DNA from 4 places in the Ensifer sp. M14 genome. Region 1 is predicted to be linked to each of the others. Evidence: predicted binding sites of a transcription regulator. Region 1 holds the regulator's gene; each other region holds the start of a gene.

Region 1 (5,505 bases):
ATACCACTTGCCCTTGACCTGATAGGCTTTACCGACCTGGAACCGGCCACCGCCCTTCGGGATGTTCTTGCCGGTAGCGACACGGGGGCTCGCCTTCACGCCATAAACCGACTCGGCAAAGTATTCTTTGCTCCTCGGCTTGCTCTTCTTGATACTGGACGTCGATCCGCACGCCGCAAGCGTTGCGCAAAGCACGGGAACCGCCGCAAGGCGCAGTCCCTTGATCAGATATGCCGCATTTTTACTGGATGTCATCTGTCCCACAACATCATTCGAACAAGCCGTACTCGAAACCTTCCACTCTTGCCCCCAAGCGGAAATCTCGGCGTCCCGAAACGGGACAGTCGATTAATCATGACAGCAACAAGGCAAAATTGCGAACCGGCGGACAGCCCGCCGCCCGAAATCTCCGGTTATGGTTTACGAATGGTTATCGAGACGGAAGGGCAAGCTGACGCGCTCAGAAAATCTTGCCGCCGACGCATGTTAAATCTTGCAAAGTGACAAGCCTTCGCGCAATAACGCCCTGCCCGGAGGAGTGGCCGAGCGGTTTAAGGCACCGGTCTTGAAAACCGGCGTGCGTGAAAGCGTACCGTGGGTTCGAATCCCACCTCCTCCGCCATCAACTGTCTCATTTCTTGCCATTCAATATCGTGCTCGACCGCAAGGTGAACGTTTTGGCGGTGTCCTGTTGTCGATTTGGCGTGCGCACGCCCTGCCGTCGCGCCAGTGTTCAAGCGTGCATTTGGAAGGCGGCCGCCAGGTCTGCTTGCCATCCCCGAGGATTTGAGGGAAAGTCTGATTCCGGCCTATCGAGGCCTGGGCAATCTCCCGCAACTGGAGAAATCCATGCCTCTTAAACATCTGACGACAGCCGCTTTTCTCGCCCTTCTGACCCTTTCCGGATGCGCAAGCACTGGTGACGCCAACACGACCTACGCCCAATGGCAAGGCCCATCGCCGGTGCCGGACCCATCGGCAGCAAGTCCCGGCGGCTTCCGTCTCAGCTACTGAGTTGCAGTCGTTGTTTCTCGCCATAGAAAGTGTCAGCCCGTCTGCCCAACCGCCAATTCTTGGCGCAAGGTCCGAAAAGGTTGAGCTGGGGCTATCGAACGCGATCGGGCACCCCACCAATCTCGATATGACAAGGGTTGCGAACGCTCCAACCGCTCGATCCGGCTCGCTTGAAAGCGAACTGAAAAGCGACTTTCGACCGGGCTCCGGAGACTTCCGGTAAAATCGCCGTGATACGGCTTATGGTAACCGAAAACGTTGACTCCCGCTTCATTAGGGCGCCTTCATATGTGGTCATCCAACAGTTGAGGAACTGAGCGATGCCCACCTTCATCATAGAGCGTGAAGTACCCGGAGCCGACAAGCTTAGTCAGGACGACCTCTGCGCGCTGTCGGCGAAATCCAACGCGGTCGTTGCAGATCTTGGCGTGCCCTACACATGGATCACCAGCTACGTCGCCGGCGACAAGATTTATTGCGTCCACGAGGCGCCAACCGCCGACGTTATTCGCGAACATGCAGAAAGAAGCGGATTTCCGGCCAACAGGATCACCGAAGTCGCCGCCGTGATTGGGCCTACGACAGCATCTCAGGGTCGCGGCAAATAGCCGAATCGGTGTTACAATCACACCAGCGGAACACTGACTTCATTGCAGGCCATGCCGCCCGCCCGAACCAATGCGCACCGAGCGCCGTCATTGACTTCCGGCCGTATCAATGCACGCTAGTCCGCCGGTCATTCGGCGCCCACAAGGGCTCCCCGGCACGCCTTTCCAAGGAGACGATCATGGCAAAAGGTCAAGTGCGAAGCAACCGCGAGGTTAGAAAGCCCAAGAAGGACAAGACCGTCAAAGCCGCCGTTACGCCAGAAGGCTCCCAGGTGAAGCTTGCAGGCAGCAGCTTCTCTTTGGGCAAGAAAGACAAAAAGTAAGGCAGCCGCTCCGACTTCGTGAACCAAATACGCCTGTACGTTTTATCAGTGGCCAGTCGGACGGGATGTGCACGTCTCCGCACATCCTGGGCGACTGGTCCCGCGACGAGAAACCAGAAATGATGCCGGCTCCGCAGGACACCCGACCGGCGCGTGAACCTTCCCGCAGACACAAGGAACACTGCGGGCGGCGGCACTTGCCAATCGTCCCGATTGCAGCCGCGAAGATCGATCCGCCGCCAGCCATGCCGCCTGAGGTCGATGCCGGAGGAGTAAAAAACGCCCCGAAACGCTCGCTCTTCCCGCCAATCTTCGTGTCTTCGCGGCCACAGCTTGAAGGGTCGTCATCGTCTTTCGCAAAGAACTGTTGAACACCGCGCGGTACGCGGTCTGCTTGCTGGACTCCGGAACGAAAGCACGGTTCACATCGTTAACCAATCTATCGGCACCACTTCTGACCTAGCGGACGTCCATCGTGCTTGCAGCCTTGCTTATCGCCTCGATTATCGCATCGCCCCACATCGCCCTCAGCGCGGCCACGGTCGACGACCTGCAAACCGACTTCGAATTGGCCATCCCCTGCCAGCAGATCGACGGTCGGAATGTCTGGAAAGGCTCGATCGCCTATTATATCCAGTCGTTCGTCTATCAAGGCGACACGCCGGTCGCGACCGACGCGGCAGATGCGGTGCTGCCGGAGGACAACTCGGCCGAGACCGTGAAGGAATTCGAGGACGCCTGTTCTGCAACGCAGCCGGCTTGAAACGCCCTCTCCTTCTTTGATGCCCGCCTTGCAACGGCTTATTGCCGAGCTATTCCCACTCGCTTCCGTTACTGGCTGCGCATCCGTGCGGCGGCAGTCCGTTGCCGAAGGTGCGCTTTAGCCGGCCACAACCCCACTGGCGGACCGGCCCCGGCATCATCGCGTTCAATGCGATGCCGACTTCATCGAACGGGCTCTGCCTGTTGTCGACGTATTGATACCAGCGAAACCCGAGGACGACGGTCGTTGCGATGACGATCGTCAACAGGATTCGAATCATCTTTTTCATTGCACCCTCATTCCGTGAAAAGCGCGAGGCATAGCAGCTCCGCATGGCATGCCCAGCACCGAGGCAGCCGATAGGCGCACAATTGATACAACATTCACCGAATTTTAGGCACTTGCGGAACACATATGGAACAGATAGTGTCTGTTCTTGATTTGTTTCACGCCTCTGGAGCGACTTGCCATGCTGACCCGCAAGCAACAGGAATTGCTTCTTTTCATCCACGAACGCATGAAGGAGTCTGGTGTTCCGCCATCCTTCGACGAGATGAAGGATGCACTCGACCTGGCATCGAAGTCGGGCATTCACCGGCTGATTACGGCGCTCGAAGAACGTGGTTTCATTCGGCGCCTTCCCAATCGCGCGCGCGCGCTTGAGGTCATCAAGCTGCCGGAAGCTTACGCGGGAAACGCTCAGCCGCGTCGCGGGTTTTCACCAAGCGTCATCGAGGGAAGCCTCGGCAAACCTCCTGCGCCCGCCCCGGCTGCCGCAAAAGCGCCGCCGGTGGCAGACAACAACTCCGTCTCGGTTCCGGTCATGGGCCGTATTGCCGCCGGCGTACCGATCTCGGCGATACAGAACAACACGCACGATATTACGGTGCCGCTCGATATGATCGGCAGCGGCGAGCACTATGCCCTTGAAGTGAAAGGTGATTCGATGATCGAGGCCGGCATCTTCGATGGCGACACGGTGATCATACGCAATGCCACCACAGCCAACCCCGGCGACATCATCGTCGCGCTTGTCGATGACGAAGAAGCGACGTTGAAACGCTTCCGGCGCAAAGGCGCGTCGATTGCGCTCGAGGCGGCCAATCCGGCCTACGAGACACGCATCTTCGGCCCCGATCGCGTCAAGATACAGGGCAAGCTCGTCGGCTTGATCCGCCGCTATCACTAAGCCAGATGACGTTGGCTGTCTTCCTGCTGGAAGGGCCTTCTTATGCTTGAACGTCTCGCCACCTCAAGGGGTAGCGAGACGGAAGTGATCAAGTCGAGCGCTTTAAGCACTCGACAATTTTCATTCGTGTATGGAGTACTCGCCCAACTCGCAGAGGTCCTGCGTGTCTTCGGTCGTATCGAGACCGGAGCCTTCCTCGAATTCGAAGCGCATGTCGTATTTGCAGACATCGCGTCCGTCGGCGATGGTAATTTCCATGCTCTCGCCCGGATTAAGCACCTGCCGCCCGAAGACATCGTCTTCCCACTGGTCGACGCCGACCGGCGACGTATAGAAGTTCGTCAGTACGGCTTTCGTCTTGTTCTTCAGCTGAAAGACGAGATCCTCAGCACTTGCGGTGGCCGTCGTTGCGGCAAAAATGGCAAGAGCGGTCAGGGCGATCTTACATTTCATTTTATGTCATTTCCTCCATTGTCGGTTTTGTTTGACGCTAGCTATACGGCTCGCATCGACGGAATATTCATTCCTGAACCCGTCTAGAGACAATTATCCTTGCACTGACAATACAGGCAGAATCACCATTTCGGGGTACGTCGCCGGCAAACCAGATGCGCGCACGATTATTGGCTGCGCCGACGCGTGAAGCGCACGCGCGGACGGCGGATTGCCTAGGAAAAGCAACCGTCCTTGGCGGCGAAGCAGTAGCAAGCAGACTTCGCCACAGCTGCGCCAGGTGCGCCCGGAACTTGACGGCCCGCGAAGCAGGGCACAACCGGCAAGCGCCGGAATCGACAGGCCACGTGATATCGTCGCGGCACAGCCAGCACGGTGGAATAAGATGGCGGTGCAATCATGCATCGGATTTGTAGCGATTGTCGCTCGCCCATCGAGGGCGCAGGTCAGCGCGTCAGGCACAAAGGGTGCGGGTGCAATCTTATAAACCGCATACGGACGGAGACCGGATCCGATGCTTATTCGAACCATGGCTGCCTTTAACCCGACCGCACCGGACGATCGCACCGTTGCCTTTCGACGATGGCAGCCTAGTTACCCATTCGCGTAACCAAGTGAGGAACTGCTGAATGAACCGTAATGGCCTTTATCTCGTCATCGCCGTGCTCGCTGTCGCCGTCATCGGGCTCGGCGTCTATGCTTATCGCGAAGAAACGAAACCTGCCGGTGTCGAGATCAAGATTGGCGAGGACGGCGTTTCCGTTCAGGAGAATTGAGCAGGCCGCGCATATTCCCAACGAGGCAGCGGGAGGTGGATTTCCGATCGGCGACAGCACGTTCCGCCGGCGACAGCCTTTAGATCCACTGGATACCCGGATGGTACTGCCGAGGGCTGGCATGGGCTGCACCGATATATTGAGACCCGGCTCCCCGATCGCCCCAGCCATTCATCGGCCGCCCCCTTGTCAACACCGCATGCCTCCAAGGCATCAGCCCGTTCGATTGCGAAGGACTGCCTGTCAACGACGGCAGCAATCACCCGCTGGACACCATGGATTTGACCGGGCCGAGGCTCCCGGGAACACTGAAGTTCATTCGGGCAAAATGACTGGCGCGGTCAGGGCACCAGCAGACCCACGCAGACAATTCGGCGCA
Region 2 (5,505 bases), 2.7 Mb from region 1:
CGATGAGGTTGTGGAGCTCGGGCATGAGGCGCGCCTTCGTTGCGTATCCCGTAAAGCTCTACGCATCTGCAGAACCCGGGCAATCGCGGACTTGTCACCCGATCAATTTTGTCGCGAAATTGCCACCCGCCCGCCAATCCCGATTTCCATTCTCGACGCTCTGCGCTAAAAAGTGGCGTCGCCACCGGGAGGAACGATCATGACGCTTGCAGCCCTGCTTGCCTATAGCGGCGCTCTGTTCATCGCGGCCATCATTCCTGGCCCCGGCGTGACCGCGCTTGTCGCGCGGGCGCTCGGCTCGGGCTTTCGCGAAACCTTCTTCATGGGGCTCGGCCTGATCGTCGGTGACATGGTCTACCTGACCGCCGTGGTGCTCGGCCTGGCGCTGATCGCCCAGACCTTCACGACCGCCTTCCTGATCGTCAAGTTCGCCGGCGTGCTCTATCTCGGCTATATCGCCTGGAGGCTCTGGACATCAGGCCTGTTGCCACAGGACATCAAGGCGAAGACGTCCAAGAGCATGTCGATGTCGTTCCTTTCCGGCCTGCTCGTCACGCTCGGCAACCCGAAGACCATGCTGTTTTATGTGGCGCTGGTGCCGACGCTGATCGACATCGCCGTGATCGGACCGCGCGAATACGGGTTGTTGCTGATCGCGACCTTCCTCGTGCTGCTGACCGTGCTTTTGCCCTATATCCTGCTTGCTGCCCGGGCGCGCACGTTGCTCAAGCAGCCGAAGGCGTTGCAGGCGCTGAACCGGGTCGCGGCGGGCGTGCTCGCCGGTACCGCCGCCTATATCGCCACCCGCACCGCCTGAAAAAACATTCCCTTGAAAGCACTTACGCCGGTGTTTTTTCCTTCGGCGGATCGCCCCGTCGCGGTTACCGTTCTGGAATAGAACGGGCATTGTCCCTATTGTCACAACCAAACAGATCGAACCCAAGGGAGAAACTTCATGTCTGACACGCGCAAGCCCGGCCGCGGCCGCGTCTATTCCTCGATCACGGAAACGATCGGCGACACTCCCATCGTGCGGCTCGACAAGCTTGCCAAGGAAAAGGGCGTGAAGGCCAACCTTCTCGCCAAGCTCGAATTCTTCAACCCGATCGCTTCGGTCAAGGACCGCATCGGCGTCGCCATGATCGAGAGCCTGGAAGCGCAGGGCAAGATCACACCCGGTCGCACCACGCTGGTCGAGCCGACCTCGGGCAACACCGGTATCGCGCTTGCCTTCGTCGCCGCCGCCAAGGGCTACAAGCTGATCCTGACCATGCCGGAGACGATGTCGGTCGAGCGCCGCAAGATGCTGGCGCTGCTCGGCGCCGAACTGGTGCTGACCGAGGGCGCCAAGGGCATGAAGGGGGCGATTGCCAAGGCACAGGAACTGGTCGAGACTCTGCCGGATGCTATCATCCCGCAGCAGTTCGAAAACCCCGCCAACCCGGAAATCCACCGCAAGACGACGGCCGAGGAAATCTGGAACGACACCGACGGCGCAGTCGACATTTTTGTCTCCGGCATCGGCACCGGCGGCACCATCACCGGCGCCGGCCAGGTGTTGAAGGCGCGCAAGCCGTCGATCAAGGTGATCGCAGTCGAGCCCGAGGAATCGCCGGTGCTTTCGGGCGGCAACCCCGGCCCGCACAAGATCCAGGGCATCGGCGCCGGCTTTGCGCCCGCCATCCTCGACACCGGCATTTATGACGAAGTCGTCACCGTCAACAGCGGTGAAGCCGTCGAGATCGCGCGGCTCGTCGCCAGGCTCGAAGGCGTGCCGGTCGGCATCTCCTCAGGTGCTGCGCTCGCCGCCGCCATCGAGATCGGCCAGCGCGAGGAAAACGCCGGCAAGAACATCGTCGTCATCATCCCGTCCTTTGCCGAACGCTACCTCTCGACGGTTCTTTTTGAAGGCTTGGGTGCGTAAGCTTTTGCAGATGACGAACGAAAGGGCGCCGCGGCGCCCTTTTTCCCGAAGATGAACGTCAGGCAAGCAGCATGGAAAGCAAGGGCGCAGACATGCGTACCTGCGGTCCCAGACGACGCGGGCAACAATAGCCTTACGCGGCCGCCTGCAATCGTTCGCCGGCGATGCGGTAGGAAATCGCCTCGGCGAGGTGCAGCCGGCCGACGGTTGCGGCTCCGTCGAGATCGGCAAGCGTGCGCGCGACCTTCAGGACACGGTGATAGCCGCGTGCGGAAAACTTCAGTTTCTCGGCCGCGTCCCGCAGCAACTGCAGCCCCGACGCATCGGGCTCGGCAATGCGCTCGATCATCGCCGTCGAGCAGCGGGCGTTGCTAGATGGTTCGCGGCTGCCGAGCGCGATGAAACGATCAATCTGCAGTTCACGGGCACGGGCGACGCGTTTTGCCACGGCCGCGCTTGCCTCCGCCGCCATCGGCCGGATCAGGTCGGCGGCGCTGACGGCCGGTACGTCGACGCGCAGATCGATCCGGTCCATCAGCGGGCCGGAGATGCGCGCCTGGTAATCGCTCATGCAGCGCGGGCCGCGGGCGCAGCTTCGGCCGGGCTCGCCCGCCATGCCGCACCGGCACGGGTTCATCGCCGCCACCAGCTGGATCGCGGCGGGATAGCTGACCCGGTGATTGGCCCGGGCAATGATGCATTCAGCCGTTTCCAGAGGCTGACGCAACGCGTCCAGCACCTGCGGCGTGAACTCGGGAAACTCGTCGAGAAACAGCACGCCGTTATGGGCAAGCGATGCCTCGCCGGGTCTGGCCCTGAGGCCGCCTCCGATCATCGCCGCCATGGTGGCGGAATGGTGCGGGGTGCGAAACGGCCGCCGGTCGGACAGCTTGCCGCCCGGAAGCTGCCCGGCAATCGAATGGATCATCGAGACTTCGAGCAGTTCGGCCGGCGTCAGCGGCGGCAGGATAGACGGCAGGCGCGAGGCCAGCATCGATTTTCCCGAACCCGGCGGTCCGATCATCAGCAGATTGTGGTTGCCGGCGGCGGCCACTTCGAGCGCCCGCTTGGCGCTCTCCTGCCCCTTGATGTCGGCGAGATCGGGCAGGTCGGCAGCACCGGCGCGGATGGCCGGTTCCGGCCGGGAGAGAACCTGTGTTCCCCTGAAATGATTGGCGATGGCGATCAGGCTGCGGGGTGCCAGAATATCGATGTCGGCGCCGGCCCAGGCTGCCTCCGGTCCGCTTTCCGCCGGGCAGATCAGCCCTTTCCCAACAGCGTTGGCGCCGATTGCCGCCGGGAGCGCGCCGGCGACAGCAGCAACCGTGCCGTCGAGATTAAGCTCGCCGATCACCACATAGCCATTCAGCGCATCGCCGGGGATGGCGCCGAGTGCCGCCATCAGGCCGAGCGCGATCGCCAGATCGAAATGGCTGCCTTCCTTCGGCAGGTCCGCAGGCGCGAGATTGACGGTGACTTTCTTGGCCGGCAGCGCCAGACCGGATGCATGAAGGGCTGCCTGCACCCGCTCGCGGCTTTCGGCGACGGCCTTGTCTGGCAGCCCGACGATCTGCATGCCAACCCGCCCCGGTGCGACCATCACCTGAACGTCGACCGGCACACCTTCTATTCCCTGGAATGCAATCGTACTGACACGCGCAACCATGACCGCCTCTTTCAACGGGGCGGCCCGCCGTGCCGCCGCAACCCTTTTGGTTGCAGCGGAAAATCTTGCACGGAACACGTACAAAAACAAGAACAATAATAGAACATAGCGTTCAACGGCGATCACCCCTTATGAGGCGAAAGCGCCGGACAACAATGGCCGAATGAATGGGCGAAGCAGCGCGCTACCCTTCGCGTTCCGTCAGGTTCGCCTAAGGCGAGCCCCTGTTTTCGTCCATGTCGCTATCGCAAACCCGCTTCACGCTGTTGCGCGCCAAGCGTTACGCGCTACGCGCGCTTGCGCTCGATCGCGTCCCACAGCAGGCTGGCGACATCGGCGCCGCCGAATTTCTTGACCTCGCGGATGCCGGTCGGCGACGTGACGTTGATCTCGGTCATGTAGTCGCCGATGACGTCGATGCCGACGAAGAGGAAACCGCGCTCCTTCAGCGCCGGCGCGATGCGGGCGCAGATTTCCTTCTCGCGCGCCGTCAGCTCGGTCGGCTCGGGCCGGCCGCCAGCATGCATGTTGGAGCGGGCGTCGTGTTCTGCCGGCACGCGGTTGATGGCACCGACCGGCTCTCCGTCGACGAGCAGGATGCGCTTGTCGCCCTTGCGCACCGCTGGCAGGTATTCCTGCGCGATGAAGGGCTCGCGGAACATCTGGCCGAACATTTCGAGCAGCGATGACATGTTGCGGTCGTCGCGCGCGGAGTGGAACACGCCGGCGCCGCCATTGCCGTAGAGCGGCTTCAGGATGATGTCGCCCATTTCCTCACGGAACCGCGCGATCTCGGCAGCGTCGCGGGTAATCAGCGTCTTCGGCATCAGGTCGGCGAACTCGGTGACGAAGATCTTCTCCGGCGAGTTGCGCACCCAGGCCGGGTCGTTGACGACAAGCGTCTTCGGATGCAGGCGCTCGAGCAGGTGGGTCGAGGTGATATAGGCCATGTCGAAGGGCGGATCCTGACGCAGCATGATCACGTCCATGGTCGAAAGATCGAGCCGCTCCGGCTCGCCGAGCGTGAAGTGGTCGCCCTTGACGTCGCGCAGCGTCATCTGCTGCGCGGTCGCAAAGACCTTGCCGTCGCGCAGCGACAGCTTCTCCGGGGTGTAGTGGAAGAGCCGGTAGCCGCGGGCCTGTGCCTCAAGGCTCATCGCGAAGGTGGAATCGCCCGCGATGTTGATGCCCGACACATGGTCCATCTGGACCCCGACATTGACGATTTTCGCCATCTTCCCGTCCCCGTTTGAAAAAGCCCGCAACATGTAGAATGCGGACCCGCCTTAGGCAAGGCTACTCGAAGCCCCCGACGACGCAGGTGATGAGATCATGATCGGAGAGAGGGCGGCCGTTTGCGTCGAGCGATGGGATGATCCGGCTTTCGCCGATCTTCAGCCCCCGCGACAGGAACCAGTCGAGCTTCATCGCCCGCTCCGGCCAACGTGTGATCAGGCTGGGGCGGGTGGTCATCACATCGAGCGGTCCGCCATGGCGGATGAAGCCGCGCGCGGCGCTCAGAGCGAACAGACCTTCGGCTTCGAAATCGCCGCCGGCATGGTTGCCGGTGTTGAGGTCCCCGCCGATCAGGATCGGCATGGCCGGGAAGGCCTCGTCAAGCACATCGATCAGTTCCTTGACCTGGCGCTCGCGATAGGGCGCGGTGGTGGCGCTTTCGAGATGGGTGGAAACGGCAACGAAGGGCCCGGCTTGCGTCTCGATCACGGCGCCGATGGCGAAGCGTTCGCCGACACGCGGCTGGTCGCCGCCATCCATGAACCAGAGCCGTTCGCCCCAGAGGCGGAGCATGAACGGTCGGCCGAGCGGCACTGATGCCATCAGCGCATTGCCGTGAAAACCCTTCTCGTTGAAGTCATCCTTGCAGAATTCCAGTTCCGTATCGGAGCCCAAGCCA
Region 3 (5,505 bases), 440 kb from region 1:
GCGATCACCTGGATGCCGAGACGCCCGGCGTCCTGCCGGAAGTCGTTGACCTTTTCGGTGTTGGCCATGTCGAGCGTCATCGACGCCGCCAGGAACTCCACCGGATAGTGCGCCTTCATATAGGCGGTCTGGTAGGAGACGATGGCGTAGGCGGCGGCGTGCGACTTGTTGAAGCCGTAGTTGGCGAACTTGGCGAGGAGATCGAAGATCAGATCGGCCTGCGGTTTCGACACCTCGTTCTTGACCGCACCGTCGACGAAACGGGCGCGCTGCTTGTCCATTTCCTCCTTGATCTTCTTGCCCATGGCGCGACGCAGAAGGTCGGCTTCGCCGAGCGAATAGCCCGACAGGACCTGGGCGATCTGCATCACCTGTTCCTGGTAAACGATAACGCCCTGCGTTTCCTTGAGCAGATAATCGATCTTCGGATGGATGGATTCGATCTCTTCTTCACCATGCTTGCGGGCGTTGTAGACCGGAATGTTCTCCATCGGGCCCGGGCGATAAAGCGCCACCAGCGCGATGATGTCCTCGATGCAGTCTGGCCGCATGCCGATGAGCGCCTTGCGCATGCCGGCACTTTCCACCTGGAACACGCCGACCGTCTCGCCGCGCGACAGCATCTCGTAGGTCTTTTCATCATCGAGCGGAATGCTGGCGAGGTCGACCTCGATGCCGCGCAATTTGACGAAGTCGACGGCGACCTTCAGCACCGTCAGCGTCTTCAGGCCAAGGAAGTCGAATTTTACGAGGCCAGCCTGCTCGACCCACTTCATGTTGAACTGGGTCACCGGCATGTCGGAACGCGGATCGCGGTACATCGGCACCAGCTTCGACAGCGGCCGATCACCGATGACGATGCCGGCGGCGTGGGTCGAGGCATGGCGATAAAGGCCCTCGATCTTCTGCGCGATATCGAGCAGGCGAGCGACCACCGGCTCCTTCTCCGCCTCCTCCTGCAGGCGCGGTTCTTCCTCGATAGCCTTTGACAGTGGTGTCGGGTTTGCCGGGTTGTTGGGTACGAGCTTGCAGATCTTGTCGACCTGGCCGTAAGGCATCTCAAGCACACGGCCAACGTCGCGCAGTGCCGCACGCGCCTGCAGCGAACCGAAGGTGATGATCTGGGCGACCTGCTCACGGCCATATTTCGCCTGAACGTAGCGAATGACCTCTTCGCGTCGATCCTGACAGAAGTCGATGTCGAAGTCGGGCATCGACACGCGCTCAGGATTGAGGAAGCGCTCGAACAGCAGTGAGAAACGCATGGGATCGACGTCGGTGATCGTCAGCGCATAGGCAACCAGCGAGCCTGCACCGGAACCACGGCCCGGGCCGACGGGGATATCGTGCTGCTTGGCCCATTTGATAAAGTCGGCAACGATCAGGAAGTAGCCGGGGAACTTCATGCGCTCGATGACGCTGAGTTCGAACGCCAGCCGCTCGCGGTATTCTTCCTCGGTATAGCCGGGCGCCATGCCGAGCTTGCGCAAGCGGTCGTCGAGCCCCTCCTCCGCCTGTCGGCGCAGCTCGCCGGACTCGGCGCGCTCGGCCTCTTCCGGATCATCGGACGCGCCGGTGAAGCGGGGCAGGATAGGCCCGCGCGTCTTCAGCATGAACGAGCAGCGGCGCGCGATCTCGATCGTGTTTTCGAGCGCCTCGGGCAGGTCGGCGAAAAGCGCCGCCATTTCCTTTCGGCTCTTGAGATAGTGATCCGGTGTCAGCCGGAAACGGCTATCGTCGGAAACCATGGCGTTATGGGCTACCGCCATCAGCGCGTCGTGCGCATCATAATCGGATGGCGCCGGAAAGAACGCCTCGTTGGTCGCGACCAGAGGTACATCGAACTTGTAGGCCAGATCGATCATCCGGCTCTCATGCCGGCGATCGAAGTTGCCGTGCCGCTGCAACTCGATGTAGAGCCGATCGCCGAAGAGGTCCTGCAATGCTTCCAGGCGCGCCTCCGCCAAAGCCGTCGAGCCGGATTTCACGGCCATATCGATCGGGCCGCCGCTTGCGCCGGAAAGCGCGATCAGCCCATCCGTTCCGGCCTCCACCAGCCACGACCGCGTTATTCTCGTGACCTGGCTGCCTTCGCCTCCGAGATAGGCGCGGCTGACCAGATCGACCAATCGCGTGTAGCCGTCGTCGGTGGCCGCGATCAGCACGATGGCGGGCAGCTTGGCCAGCTGCTGCGCGTGGCCGCGGCGGTCGCCGTCGGCCTCGTCTTCCATGTCGATCGACAGCTGACAACCGGTCAGCGGCTGCAGGCCGTCCTCGGCCGCCTTTTGGGAAAATTCCAGCGCTGCGAAAAGATTGTTGGTGTCGGCGATACCAATTGCAGGCTGAGCGTCGGCCACGGCCTTGCCAATCACCTTCTTGATCGGCAGCGCCCCTTCGAGCAGCGAAAATGCCGAGTGGACACGAAGATGCACGAACTGTGGATCCGCAGCCGTCTGTTCGTTCCGTTCCGCGCCGCCTTGATCCGCCATCTTTACACCCTGATTCCTGTCAGGGCGTCAGGATATCCCGTTTCTCACCCGCCATGTCCAGTTTTTGCAACGTGGGCCAGCGTTCTTTTCAACGGTGCAGTGCCGGTATGGTATCGCGCGACCCCGCGCCAGGGTCACGCCGCTTCGAAAACATATCCTCAGATCAAAGCCCGAGAGCGATGAAGGCAATGCTGGCGACGAACAGGCCCATCGATGTGAAGGCGGCGAGGTCACGAACAAAATCAGTCATAACATGGCTCCTTTTCCGTTATGTTTTTACTTTGTTCCATTTTTGTTCTCGCGTCAATCACTGTTGAGCGGAGCGCCCGCTTTCCACCGCGCATGGTTAATCGCGTCGGCAATCGTCGTGCGCGGTGATTAACCGAAAGCTTGAGCACTTCGCCCATCGCGCCTATGACTAGAGCAACCACACGGAGCAACAGCGACATGATTGCACGCCTGACCCTGACCCTCTTCCCCCTGCTTCCGTCCCTCACCTTCGCGGCTGAGGCAATCGACCCAGGTCGCATCGTGTCGGCTGCGACCGGCGACTGGGACAAGGACGGTACGAGTGATCTGGCGCTGCTGGTGAAACCTGGCAAGGAGATCGACGAGGACAATGCGATTTACATCTATCTCGCTGGCGAAGACGGCCCGCTGACGCTCAAGTCAGCCATTCCGAACAAGATCTGGGGGCAGTACGACATGGTCGGCCAGGCGCCGACGGTCAGTGCGCTCCCGAACGGCTCGCTGGTGATTACCACGCACAATGATGCGGTCGGCCGTGACCGATGGGAACAGAAGCTGACGATCGCCTACCGCAATTTCGACTTCGTCGTCGCCGGCTACACCTACGCCTCCTACGACACGCTTGATCCCAGCAACACGTCGCAGTGTGACCTGAATGTGCTGACCGGCAAGGGCAAATCCAACGACAAACCCGTCAGCGTCAAGGGCGAATTGGTGCTGCTCAAGGACTGGAACGACGACCGCGGACAGCACGCCTGCGGCATCCAGTAATCGAATCTTTTGTTCTGTTTTTGTTCTTGCATCAATGACGTCTCGCGGCATGCTGCGTGTGAACAAACAGGGTGTTCTCATGGCCAGTACCGAAGAGCTCAAGGACTTCATCGTGGAAGCCAAATCGAAGGCGTATGTCGGTGGCGGTACCGCGCAGCCGCCTTCGCGCACAGGGGCGCGCGATATCGGCTATCAGCGCGACCGGTGGCGGTATCTAGACAGTTATTTCGGTGGAACGGATTTTGCCGGCCAGGAAACCGTTTGGTTCGGGGACGATACCCGCTGGGTCATGAACTATTTCGGTCACGTTGTCAGGCCTGATCTGATCGATGCGGAGCGCGCCGGCATCGTCATCAAGACAGCGCTCGAAACCATGTATCGCGAAAAGCGGCATTTCCTCGGGGGAATGCAATATCGGCACGCCTACGGCACTTACATCGACAACAGCCGCGGAGATACGGAGCACTTTTCCGGACGGGAGGTTATCTTTGTGGATGGCGAAGAGGCTTATGAACTCGACTATCGAGGCGGTCTCATCGTGCCTTAGGCAATGGAGCCGGCGCTTGGGCACGGGCGTTCGGAAGAACGCACTCAGGACCCTCCAGCACTTTGATTCTGGAACCTCTGATCCGCCTTCAGTGAAGACGCTTCAAAGCGGGATGTTCTCGATATCGGCCGTCGCATTCAACACCGGCTTTGTCTGTTTCACCCTCTAGAAACTGCGAAACGGCTTCGTCAGGAAATGCGTCGAGGCAGAGCGGTGGAGCATTTGCACGGACCCGTTTGAGCCGCAAACGCGCTCAGCGTTACTTCAGCTCGACGACCTTTCCGTCTTCGATCGTCACCCGCCGGTCCATCAGCGATGCCAGCTCGTGATTGTGCGTGGCGATCAGAGCTGCCAGACCCGACTGACGCGCCAAGGCCTCGAGTGCCTCGAAAACATAGCCTGCAGTTTCCGGATCAAGGTTTCCGGTCGGCTCGTCGGCCAGCAACACCAGCGGTGCGTTGGCGACGGCGCGGGCAATCGCCACGCGCTGCTGTTCGCCACCCGAGAGCTCCGACGGGCGATGATCGGCGCGATGACCGATACGCATATAATCGAGCAGCGCCCTTGCCCGTTCGGCGGCCTCAGCCTTGCCGAGCCCGGCGATCAGTTGCGGCATCATGATGTTTTCGAGAGCGGTAAACTCCGGAAGCAGATGATGGAACTGGTAGACGAAGCCGATCTCGTTGCGGCGGATGGCCGTCCGCCGGTCATCGTTGAGACCGTCGCAGGTCACGCCATTGACGACGACCTTTCCGCCATCCGGGCGCTCCAAGAGGCCAGCAACGTGCAGCAGCGTCGACTTGCCGGTGCCCGACGGTGCCACCAGTGCTACGGTTTCACCGCTTTTCAGCGTGAAGTCCGCCCCTTTGAGGATCGACAGGAAGGTGTCCCCCTGCCCGTAAGTACGCTCGATGCCCGAAAGCTGCAGTGCCACGCGCGCATTCATTCAGTTGTTGTCCTTGTCATTCATACCGCAGGGCCTGCACGGGATCGAGACGCGAGGCGCGCCATGCCGGAAAGATGGTGGCAAGGAACGACAGGCTGAGGGCCATGACGACCACGAGGATCGTTTCATCGGCGTTCATGTCCGCCGGCAGCTGGCTCAGGAAATAGAGTTCCGGGCTGAACAGCGTCGTACCTGAAATCCAGGAGAAGAACTGGCGAATCGACTCGATATTCAGGCAGACGACGACGCCAAGCAGCACACCGGCTACGGTTCCCGCCGCACCGATCGCAGCCCCGGTCATGAAGAAGATGCGCATGACCGACCCGGAGGTCGCCCCCATGGTGCGAAGGATGGCGATGTCGCTCCCCTTGTCCTTCACCAGCATGATCAGGCCGGAGATGATGTTCAGTGCCGCGACCAGAACGATCAGCGTCAGGATCATGAACATCACGTTGCGCTCGACCTCGAGCGCGGAAAAGAACGTCTTGTTGCGGTCGCGCCAG
Region 4 (5,505 bases), on a different contig from region 1:
CGGATGCGGCGCTGGCAGATCCCTATGCCGGCCTGTGATCGGTGGCGGCGGGAGATGAGCGGCAGCAAATGCGTCATTCGCCCGGTGGTCATCGAACACAGGTAATTGAGGTCCCCATGCGCCAACGTGACGTCTGTCGCCGATCCTTCCTCAAGCTTTCCGCCGGCCTGGCGGCGCTCGGACTGGCGGGGTGCGGCTCGACGCGCGAGCGGGTTTCGCAGCAATATGCCCCGATCCAGGAGCCCGTTCCGGCCGCCAACACCGTGCTTTCGGAGATGTATGGCGAACGGCCGGGAGAAACCTATCCCCTGCCGGCGATCCCCTACGAGAAGATCGACCCGCGATATTACAGGCAGATGGTTCCCGATCCGACGGGCGAGCAGCCCGGCACACTGGTTGTCGATGTCGGTAACCATTTCCTCTACCGCGTCTACGAGAACGGCCAGGCGATGCGCTACGGCGTCGGCTTAGGCCGGGCCGGCTTTGCCTGGGCCGGTCGCGGCGTCATCCAGTACAAGCGGCCGTGGCCGCGCTGGAAGCCGCCGAACGAGATGGTCGCCCGCCAACCGGAACTACAGCAGTACAGCATCGAGGCAGGCGGCATGGAGCCTGGGCTGAAGAACCCACTCGGCGCCCGCGCCATGTATATCTTTCAGAACGGCGAAGACACGCTCTACCGCATCCACGGCTCCCCGGAATGGTGGACCATCGGCCAATCGGTATCGTCAGGCTGTGTGCGCATGATCAACCAGGACGTGGTCGATCTCTACGATCGCGTGCCGAACGGCACGCCGATCGTGGTGACGGACCTGTCGGGCGGCGGCATGGCGGCGCAGCAGGTGGAGCCGCAGCCGCAGAACAACCTCCTGCCCGGCGAAGGCGGCATTCCCGGCGCACCGCCGCCGATCTATTAAGGCGGGCCCTATGTGGGAGCGGTCGGCGCTCCCACGGTCGAGATCTGGCCTCAGATCACGAGCAGCGGCGTTTTTCCGCGGACGCGGTTATAGAGATCGATCGCGTCCTGCTGCAGCATGCGGACGCAGCCGGCCGAAGCGTTCTTGCCGATCGAGCGCCACTGCGGCGATCCGTGGATACGGTAGAGCGTGTCCTGGCCATCCTGGAAGATGTACATCGCCCGCGCGCCGAGCGGATTGCTGAGGCCCGGATCCATGCCGCCAGCCTCAATGCCGTATTTCTTCAGGTGCGGCTGACGCGCGACCATATCGTCCGGCACCGTCCAGCGCGGCCACTTGCGCTTCCAGTGCACGACCGCCCTGCCCTTCCAGGCGCGGCCCTGCGCGCCGAGGCCGACGCCGTAGCGGATCGCCTTGCCACCAGGCAGCACCCAATAGAGGAACATCTTCTGGGTATCGACGACGATCGAATAGGCCGGCTCGCCGGTCGCGTAGGCAACCTCCTGCCGCAGGAATTCCGGTTTGATCGCACCGAACTCGACCGCCGGAACGTCATAACCTTCGTCCTTAACTGGACCGTAGATCGTGGCGTAGTCCAGCTTCGGCGCCGGCTCGTCCTTGCGCTCAGGCTCGATCGGAGCCTTCTCCGGTGGGTTGATGACGTTCTTGTTGGCCTTGTCGGCGGCTTTCACCTCGAGACCGGGCTTCGGGACCTGGGTACAGGCGCTCAAAATGGAGCTTGCGACCACTGCAAGCAGCGATCGGCGGGACAATTGAAAAGACACTGTTTTATTCCGGGGTTGGGGACATGCGCGGAGAGAGGTGTGCTGTTGGTCCCATTCGTGACCGAAATGTGGTCAAATCCGATCTCTTTGGTGGATGGTCCTCGCCGGTGGTTCGCGGCCGCCGAAGTGTTGCAAAATTCACTCGGTCGCGTGCGTGCGGGGTATCGATGCAGCCGTGCAGGAGGGATGCCCAAAGTCGGTGAGGCGAGAAAACACCAGGCAGAACAGATGATTTTACCGGGCCTTGCCCCTATGTGACGGCGTCCTTCCGCAGCACGCTTTCCGCCTCGCCGAGGCTCATGTCGAACACTTTTCTGCCGATCTCGAAGCCGAAGCCATTGCGGGCGAATGCGGACAGCTCCTTGGCCTTGCGCTTGTCATCGAGCTCGCCGCGCCGGAAAGGCCCGAACGCGCGCTTGCGGGCAAACACCACGGCTGCGTAGAGATCATCCGTCGCCTCAAGTGCGATCGCTGCTGTCTCCCGGTCTATACCTTTCACCGAGAGCTTCAGGGCAATCGCCCGCTTCGACTTACCGCTGCGCACCGCCGACTGGGTACTGAGCTGCGCGTAATCGGCGTCATTCAGCGCGTTCAGATCATAGGCGAACTTGACCGCAAAGTCGGCCACTGCCTTCACCTGTTCCGGACTGATATCCTCGAACTTCTGCCGCGCCTTCCGGGTGATTGCGTCGAACAATTGCTTCTCGGTCATCATCTGGCGCTCGAGCCGATAGACCGCCGAGTTGCGCGCCCAGGACAGCATGCGCGCGGTCGGCGTGTCAGACGGCGGCGCATCGGAGGACGGATTATCGGCTTGCAGATCGTTTGATGTCACGGGGCGGATGGGCTCGGTTGCAATGCGCTCGTTGGCTGAAGAGTCGCGGAAAGGCATAACCGCTAACACGCAGCTCCGGTAGTCGCCAGCAATGGGATTGATTGCCGCGCCGTCAGATCGACGATTTCGCGAACGGAAACCGCGGGTGCATTTTAGCTATTGCCAACGGGGCCTTTGCAATATGTCCCACGGCTGATATGTTCCTTATTCGTTCCTCGCCAAGAATCGCTCTTTTCGCGCGCGGGGATGCCTCGCATTACCCGGAGCGCCGCGCAACTTGCGCCGGCACTCGGCGCATGGGGTAGAATCGGCAAAGACTTACCGGGGACTTCGGCGTGGCGGCGGCCTATCTGGAAAAATTGAACGACCGACAGCGTGATGCCGTCGAATTTGGCGTCACCGCACCGGGCGAAACGATTGCGGGACCGCTGCTGATCATCGCAGGCGCCGGGTCGGGCAAGACGAATACGCTCGCCCATCGCGTCGCCCACCTCATCGTCAATGGCGCCGATCCGCGCCGCATCCTGCTGATGACGTTTTCGCGCCGCGCGGCATCCGAAATGGCCCGTCGGGTCGAACGCATCTGCGCCCAGGTGCTCGGCGCGAACGCCTCGGTGGCCACCGACGCTCTCACCTGGGCCGGAACGTTCCACGGCATCGGTGCGCGGCTGCTGCGCATCTACGCCGAGCAGATCGGCCTCAATGTCGATTTCACCATCCATGACCGGGAAGACAGCGCCGACCTGATGAACCTCGTCCGGCATGAGCTGGGCCTCTCCAAGACCGAAACCCGTTTCCCGACCAAAGGCACCTGCCTGTCGATCTATTCGCGGGCAGTCAATTCCGAGACGCCTCTCAGCGAGGTGTTGCGCGCGCACTATCCTTGGGTCTCTGGCTGGGAGGAGCAGTTGAAGCAGCTGTTTTCCTGTTACGTCGAGGCAAAGCAGGCGCAGAACGTGCTCGATTACGACGACCTGCTGCTCTATTGGGCGCAGACCGTCAGCGTGCCGGAACTTGCCGAGGATATCGGCAACCGCTTCGACCATGTGCTGGTCGACGAATACCAGGATACCAACCGCCTGCAGTCTTCCGTGCTGATGGCATTGAAACCAGGCGGCAGGGGTCTGACGGTTGTCGGCGACGATGCCCAGTCGATCTATTCGTTCCGGGCGGCGACCGTGCGCAACATCCTGGATTTTCCAGGCACGTTCACGCCGCCGGCCGATGTCATCACGCTCGATCGAAACTATCGCTCCACCCAGACGATTCTCGCTGCCGCAAACGGCGTGATCGATCTTGCCCGCGAACGCTTCACCAAGAACCTCTGGACCGAGCGGCAGTCGGCGGAGCGGCCCAAGCTGCTGGCAGTCGCCGATGAGGCCGACCAGGCGCGCTATATCGTCGAGAAGGTGCTGGAGAACCGCGAGGTCGGCATGACGCTGAAGCAGCAGGCGGTGCTGTTTCGCACATCGAGCCACAGCGGGCCGCTCGAGGTGGAATTGACCCGGCGCAATATCCCCTTCGTGAAATTCGGCGGGCTGAAATTCCTCGACAGCGCCCATGTGAAGGACATGCTGGCCGTGCTCAGGTTTGCCCAGAACCCGAGAGACCGCGTCGCCGGCTTTCGCCTGCTGCACATGATCCCGGGTGTCGGCCCGCAGACAGCCGGCAAGATCCTCGACGCGATTGCCGCTGACCCGGAACCGCTGACGGCACTTGTGGAAATCCCCGCCCCGCCGCGTTCGGGCGACAGCTGGACGGCATTCGTGACCCTGATCGAGGGGCTGCGCAAACAGGCCGGCGGCTGGCCGGGTGAAATAGCCCAGGCGCGCGAATGGTACGAGCCGCATCTCGACCGCATCCACGAGGATGCCGACACAAGAAAGGCCGACCTGCTGCAGCTGGAGCAGATCGCCGGGGGGTATCCCAGCCGCGAACGGTTCCTCACCGAACTGACGCTCGATCCGCCGGATGCGACCAGCGACCAGGCAGGCGTGCCGCTGCTTGACGAGGACTATCTGATCCTTTCGACCATCCATTCGGCCAAGGGCCAGGAATGGCGCTCTGTCTTCATGCTCAATGTCGTCGACGGCTGCATCCCCTCCGATCTCGGCGTCGGCACCACGCATGAGCTCGAGGAGGAGCGCCGGCTGCTTTATGTCGGCATGACGCGGGCAAAGGACAGCCTGACGCTGATCACGCCGCAAAGGTTTTTCACCAGCGGCCAGCACGCGCAGGGCGATCGCCACGTCTTTGCGGCGCGCACACGCTTCATTCCGGCAACCCTCCTGCAGTTCTTCGAGACGGCTTCCTGGCCGCTGGTCAGCGCCGCCGCGTCCGAGCGCAGCGCCCGTCAGATCCGCATCGATGTCGGCGCGCGCATGCGGACCATGTGGAAGTAAGGAGCGGCACGTGGCCGAGCCCAACGACACCGTCGAGGAAAGGCACCCTCCAGCCGATACGACAGGCGCGGAACGGCAGCGCAAGATCATCCACATCGATATGGATGCCTTCTATGCATCGGTCGAGCAGCGCGACAATCCGGAATTGCGGGGCAAGCCGGTCGCCGTCGGTGGCGCAGCTGCGCGCGGCGTCGTTGCGGCCGCCAGTTACGAAGCGCGCAAGTTTGGCGTCCACTCCGCCATGCCGTCTGTCACGGCGAAACGAAAATGTCCCGACCTCATCTTCGTCAAGCCGCGCTTCGACGTCTATCGCGGCGTCTCGCAGCAGATCCGCGAGATTTTCGCCGAATATACGCCTGTCATTGAGCCGCTGTCGCTCGACGAAGCCTATCTCGATGTGACCGACAATCTGAAGGGCATGGAGATCGCCACCGAAATCGCCGAGGAGATCCGGGCAAAGATCAAGGCGGTGACGAAGCTGACGGCCTCGGCCGGCGTCAGCTACAACAAGTTCCTCGCGAAGATGGCAAGCGACCAGCGAAAACCGGACGGGCTGTTCGTGATCACGC

The links. The regulator LexA, encoded in region 1, represses DNA repair genes until DNA is damaged. The targets are predictions, from matches to a motif close to TGTTCNNNNTGTGTTCNG.
Region 2: a site for LexA is predicted at 3,679-3,696, ahead of BLJAPNOD_RS01470 (YifB family Mg chelatase-like AAA ATPase). Genes of this name have one in related genera too.
Region 3: a site for LexA is predicted at 2,772-2,789, ahead of dnaE (DNA polymerase III subunit alpha). Genes of this name have one in related genera too.
Region 4: a site for LexA is predicted at 2,733-2,750, ahead of BLJAPNOD_RS29505 (ATP-dependent helicase). Genes of this name have one in related genera too.

The regions. Positions count from the first base shown of each region.
Region 1 is NZ_QJNR01000004.1:2,951,278-2,956,782, forward strand. Features, by position in the region: gene BLJAPNOD_RS14170 (septal ring lytic transglycosylase RlpA family protein) at 1-255, opposite strand, end outside; tRNA gene BLJAPNOD_RS14175 (tRNA-Ser) at 533-622, shown strand; gene BLJAPNOD_RS35620 (hypothetical protein) at 850-1,014, shown strand; gene BLJAPNOD_RS14180 (DUF4242 domain-containing protein) at 1,335-1,622, shown strand; gene BLJAPNOD_RS35625 (hypothetical protein) at 1,802-1,945, shown strand; gene BLJAPNOD_RS14185 (hypothetical protein) at 2,421-2,708, shown strand; gene BLJAPNOD_RS14190 (hypothetical protein) at 2,758-2,997, opposite strand; gene lexA (transcriptional repressor LexA) at 3,178-3,897, shown strand; gene BLJAPNOD_RS14200 (hypothetical protein) at 4,018-4,350, opposite strand; gene BLJAPNOD_RS14205 (hypothetical protein) at 4,980-5,126, shown strand; partial or broken gene BLJAPNOD_RS36475 (GFA family protein) at 5,315-5,458, shown strand.
Region 2 is NZ_QJNR01000004.1:285,782-291,286, forward strand. Features, by position in the region: gene BLJAPNOD_RS01455 (LysE family translocator) at 1-25, opposite strand, end outside; gene BLJAPNOD_RS01460 (LysE family translocator) at 200-817, shown strand; gene cysK (cysteine synthase A) at 956-1,924, shown strand; gene BLJAPNOD_RS01470 (YifB family Mg chelatase-like AAA ATPase) at 2,058-3,590, opposite strand; gene gshB (glutathione synthase) at 3,878-4,825, opposite strand; gene BLJAPNOD_RS01480 (endonuclease) at 4,887-5,505, opposite strand, start outside.
Region 3 is NZ_QJNR01000004.1:3,395,664-3,401,168, forward strand. Features, by position in the region: gene dnaE (DNA polymerase III subunit alpha) at 1-2,489, opposite strand, end outside; gene BLJAPNOD_RS16545 (hypothetical protein) at 2,937-3,509, shown strand; gene BLJAPNOD_RS16550 (DUF5680 domain-containing protein) at 3,589-4,056, shown strand; gene BLJAPNOD_RS16555 (ABC transporter ATP-binding protein) at 4,316-5,002, opposite strand; gene BLJAPNOD_RS16560 (lipoprotein-releasing ABC transporter permease subunit) at 5,019-5,505, opposite strand, start outside.
Region 4 is NZ_QJNR01000014.1:176,993-182,497, reverse strand. Features, by position in the region: gene BLJAPNOD_RS29525 (murein L,D-transpeptidase family protein) at 1-38, shown strand, start outside; gene BLJAPNOD_RS29520 (L,D-transpeptidase) at 117-914, shown strand; gene BLJAPNOD_RS29515 (L,D-transpeptidase) at 965-1,699, opposite strand; gene recX (recombination regulator RecX) at 1,950-2,534, opposite strand; gene BLJAPNOD_RS29505 (ATP-dependent helicase) at 2,870-4,936, shown strand; gene dinB (DNA polymerase IV) at 4,947-5,505, shown strand, end outside.